Regions from separate parts of the Microlunatus sp. GCM10028923 genome, predicted to be linked through region 2. Evidence: predicted binding sites of a transcription regulator. Region 2 holds the regulator's gene; the other holds the start of a gene.
The links. Region 2 encodes LexA, which represses DNA repair genes until DNA is damaged. Its sites were predicted from a motif close to TCGAACANNTGTTCGA; they were not measured.
Positions count from the first base shown of each region.

Region 1: a site for LexA is predicted at 1,299-1,314, ahead of ACFQU4_RS28715 (DUF222 domain-containing protein). Genes of this name have one in related genera too.

Region 1 covers NZ_JBHTFF010000014.1:145,281-147,669, reverse strand. The annotation lists gene ACFQU4_RS28725 (DUF1304 domain-containing protein) at 1-155, shown strand, start outside; gene ACFQU4_RS28720 (phosphotransferase family protein) at 193-1,167, opposite strand; gene ACFQU4_RS28715 (DUF222 domain-containing protein) at 1,328-2,389, shown strand, end outside.
Region 2 covers NZ_JBHTFF010000023.1:63,926-66,314, forward strand. The annotation lists gene ACFQU4_RS36100 (ATP-dependent DNA helicase) at 1-311, shown strand, start outside; gene ACFQU4_RS36105 (VOC family protein) at 342-575, shown strand; gene ACFQU4_RS36110 (VOC family protein) at 572-796, shown strand; gene lexA (transcriptional repressor LexA) at 809-1,672, opposite strand; gene ACFQU4_RS36120 (hypothetical protein) at 1,937-2,278, shown strand; gene ACFQU4_RS36125 (RDD family protein) at 2,253-2,389, opposite strand, start outside.

The DNA.
Region 1 (2,389 bases), on a different contig from region 2:
GCGCCGCCCTGACCCTGGCCGGCGTCGGCTCCATGCTCGCCGCTGCTCTCGTCCTGTTCCTGTCCTCGGCGCAGCACCGGTCCGCCGCGATCAAGCAGGGCGCCGTCCCGCTGCTCGCGGTGATCGTCCTCGTTATCGGGCTGCTGGTGGCCTGACGCACTGGCCGCTTGGATTCGTGATCTTGGTCGGTGATCAGCCGGCCGGCTCCCGCAGCAGCCGGCGAAGGTGATGCAGGAAGATTCGGAACGACGCCTGCCGCAGTGCGGCCTCCCCCTCTTCCCGGTACTGACGGGTCAGCCGTTCCGCCATGATCGTGATCGCGGTGCCCTGGATGCGTTCGTGGAAGTCGGGCGGCTCGCCCGCGACCTCGGCGTAGCCCGCCTCGAGGTGCGGCACGGCCGCGTCCTCGAGGGTGGTGTTCCGGTTCGGATCGGAGAGCCGGAAGGTGGCCAGATCGTGCCACCGGTTGCTTCCCTGGATGTCGCCGAAGTCGATCATGCCGGTGTATTGGCCGTCCTGGTGGAAGACGTGGGACACGTAGAAGTCGCCGTGCGCGAGCCGGCCGTGGGCCGGAGCCTGCCGTACCTCCGCTGCCACGATCCGCTCGATCCTCAGCACAGTGTCCGCGCCGAATCCCAGGTTCCGTAGCGGTGCGGTGTCGAAGCGCCCGATCCAGCGCCCGAAGTCAGGATGCTCGGCCCGGAGCGGCAGTTCGCCATGATCATCACGGATCCAGCCGAAGCCGTCCACCGGGACCTGGTTCACCAGCGCCAAGTCGCGACCTGCCGCACGGTAGATGCTGGACAGTTCCGTTGCCCCCGGATCGTCGAGAAACCCTCGCCCTCCCGGTCCGTAACTGATCATGGGCCGTCCGGGGACCTCCGTCGTGACCAGCACCGCTCGCCGCAGTCCCTCGTCGAACGGGTCGTAATGCACGATCTCGGGAACCGCGACGCCGAGCCGGCGCAACTCGGCGTGGACCGCAGCCTGGGCCGCGAACCCGGACTTCTCGTCGACGGGCAATCGGAGATAGAACCGCTGTTCGCCGCGCCTGATCCGGTAGACCTCGGTCGAGACTCCCTCTGCGGTCCGCTCCCAGCGCGTCGACTGATCGCCGAAGATCCGGACCAGCATCCGCTCGATCGCCGACGAATCAGCCTGGGTCATCCGCGATCACCTCCGCCGACAATCCGGGCGCCCCTCGACGCCGGCCGTGACTGCCTGGTGGTCCGAGGCCCGAAGAGGCAACACTCGCGTCATCACTGATTCTCCATGAAACAAAGAGTATTCGCTTCTCTTCGAATGTTTGTTCGAATATAATCTGATCATGACCACACCGACCCTGGACACCACGGCACCAGCCGGTGCCGCACTTCGGGAGGTGCGCGCCGCGATCGCCGGATTCGTCGAGGTGGTACGGCAGGGTGGCCTTGATCATCACGACGCCGCGGAGCTCGTCTTTCTCCTGGCCGAAGCCGAGATCGCGCGGAATCAACTGCAGGCGGCGGATGCCGAATTGATCGCCGCCTGCCGCGACGCCGGAGTCCCGGAACGGGAGTGCCAACGCTCCATGGCGAAGGTTCTGGAACGGCGATTCCTGATCGGGCCGCACGAGGCTTCGCGGCGAGTTCGGGCGGCGGAGGCGACCGGCTTGCGAAAGTCCATGTCCGGGTTGCCGTTGCCCAGGGTGCGGCCGGTGATCGCCGAGGCAATGGCGACCGGCGCGATCACCAGCGAGCAGACCATGATCGTCAACCGCACCTTGGACCAGCTCGATCGGGCGAAGGTCGATCCGATCAAGCTGGAGTTGGTCGAAGCCGAGCTCGTCGACCGTTGCCGCCGATTCGGCCCTGGCGATCTTCGGCAGCTGAGTCAGCGATACCTCGACTCCTACGACCCGGACGGCGCCGAGCCCGACGAACGGCGCAATCAGGACCGCCGGTCCTTCCGGATGCGCACCCTGCCCTCAGGAGCAGTGACGGGCGAGTTCCGGTTCACGCCCGAGACCGCCGTCAAAGTCCGGGCGGTGTTGGAGCCGCTGGCACATCCACGGCTGGACCCGGTCGCGAGTGCCGGAGATCTGCGCAGCCATGAGCAGCGGCTGCATGACGCGATCGACGAGGTGTTCGCCCGGATGCTCCGCACGGGCGACGTCCCCGAGTGCGGCGGAATCCCGGCCACGGTCCTGATCGCTACCGACGCCGACACCGTCCTCACCCGGCCGCGACACCGGTCGGAGTTCCCCGCACCAGTTGGAGGACCGGGCCTGGATCCGGCGGCCGGCCCGACCCGAGCCCGGAGGATTCCCGAACCCGTCGACGGTCGATGCCCGATCACCTCATCGCCGACCAGACCAGCCCGCCGCCACGGCACTGCCAGCGACGGCACC
Region 2 (2,389 bases):
ACCGGATCCCGTTCCCGCGGCCGGACGACCCGCTGTTGCTGGCCCGGCAGCGGTCGGTGGCCGAGGCCGGTGGCAACGGCTTCATGGCGGTGGCGGCGACGCACGCCGCGCTGCTGCTGGCGCAGGGCACCGGGCGGCTGATCCGCCGGATCAGCGATCGCGGCCTGGTCGCGATCCTGGATCCGCGGCTGGCCACGGCGCGGTACGGCAGCTTCCTGCGCGCGTCCCTGCCGTCGTTCTGGCCGACCCGGGACCGCGAGGTCGCCGTGCAGGCGTTGCGCCGGCTGACGACGCCGCCCGGGACGGCCTGAACTGTCGGCGGCCGCGGCTAGCGTCGGATCATGGACTCAGCTGCGGCCGAACCGCCCGGGCTCGGATTCACCTTCGACTGCGCCGATGCGGGCGCCCAGGCGAACTTCTGGGCGCGGGCGCTCGGGTACGAGCCGGCTCCGCCACCGACGGGCTGGGACAGCTGGGAGGCCTGGCTGACCGAGCACGAGGTCCCGCGCGAGGAGTGGAACGAGCTGGCCGCAATCCAGGATCCGGCGGGCCGCGGGCGTCGTGCTCCTTCGTGACGGTGCCGGAGCGGAAGACGGCGAAGAACCGGCTGCATCCGGACCTCAAGGTGTCCGGTGGGCGTCAGGTCGATCAGGCGGTGCGGCGCGAGCGCATCGAACGCAAGGTTGCCGAGGTCGTCGCGGCCGGCGCCACTGTGCAGGCCCGGCTCCTGGTTGGCGAGCATCTCGATCACGTGATGCTCACCGACCCCGAAGGCAACGAGTTCTGCGTCGTCTAGCGACGCCGGCGATCAGCCGAGCCGGCGGAGCACGGCGACGACCTTGCCGAGGATCGTGGCGTGGTTGCCGTCGATCGGGTCGTAGGCCGGGTTGTGCGGCATCAGCCAGACCTGGCTGCCGGTGCGCTTGAACGTCTTGACGGTCGCCTCGGTGTCCAGCAGGGCCGCGACGATGTCGCCGTTCTCGGCGGTCTGCGCCTTCCGGACCACCACCCAGTCACCGTCACAGATCGCGGCGTCGACCATCGAGTCGCCGCGCACCTCCAGCAGGAACAGCTCGCCGTCGCCGACCAGCTGACGGGGCAGCGCGAACACGTCCTGCACCTGCTCCTCGGCCAGGATCGGGCCGCCGGCCGCGATCCGGCCCAGGACGGGAACGTGCACCGGCGCCGGGAAGCTGTTGCCGACCTCCGACTCGTCGAACTCCGACTGGGTCGCCGACGCGACCGGCCGCGCCACCGCGGCGGCCGCCGGATCGCCCGGCAGCAGAACCTCGAGCGCGCGCGGCCGGTTCGGGTCGCGGCGCAGGAACCCCTTGGCCTCGAGCACCTTCAACTGGTGCGCCACGCTGGACGAACTGGCCAGCCCGACCGCGTCGCCCATCTCCCGGATGCTCGGCGGGTAGCCGCGGGCCTCGACCGTTTCCTTGATCACCTCGAGGACGCGGCGCTGCCGCGGAGTCAGCCCGGCGGCGTCGATCGGGCCGTCCGGCAGCGAGCTGACGGTCGCGCCGAGTTCGGCGGCGACGTCGGCGTCGCGCGGCCGGCCACGACGGCGCGCCGGGGTGGTGGGGGTCTTCGACGCGTCGTCGGTCGCCCGTGACCGCGTCGCCGGGCCCCGCTTCTTGTCCGATGCATTGTCGTCGCGCTTCGCCATGCACCTGACAGTAGAGAAGCGGTACGACAAATTCAAACATCTGTTCGACCGGCGTGTCGGTCCGTTCGAACACCTGGGGGAGCCCCGAACCCGGTCGGCGATCTTGTCCGGGGCGGACTGTCAGTGGTCGCTGATTGACTCAAGTTCATCGGAAGACACACCCGAACACGCGTGCGAATGTGCTTGCTTTCGACGGCAACGAATGGGCATTATCAAACACACGTTCTATCGAACATCAGTTCGAGCTGACAGAGGGAGAAGGCGATGGCGACAGCAGCCTTGATCGCGAATCCGACCCGGACTCGCGTTCGTCGTCCCAGCCGTGGATCGGCCCGGCTGGGCCGGCCGGTGACGCAGCCGGTGACCGCGATCCGCGGTCCGCAGGTGCGGAAGGTCCCCGTGGCGGGTGTGCGTTCCTGCCGCGACGCGGGCGTCGTGCCGGTGCGTGACCTGGATGTGCAGTGGCGGCTGACCAGCCGGGGGATCGCGGTGATCATGGTCGTCGGGCTGCTGATCGCCGCCGCGGCGCTGACCGTGATCGGCGCGACCGTGGCGCGGGTCACCAGCGACGACTACCGGCCTACGGCGCAGTCGGCCGTTCGCTGACCGGCCCGGCCTGCTCGGCCGGCTGGTCGACGACGATCGTCTGCATGACCTTGTCGGCAAGGGTTTGCCGCTTGTCGTCCCAGAGTGGCCAGAGATAGCCGATGTAGGCGG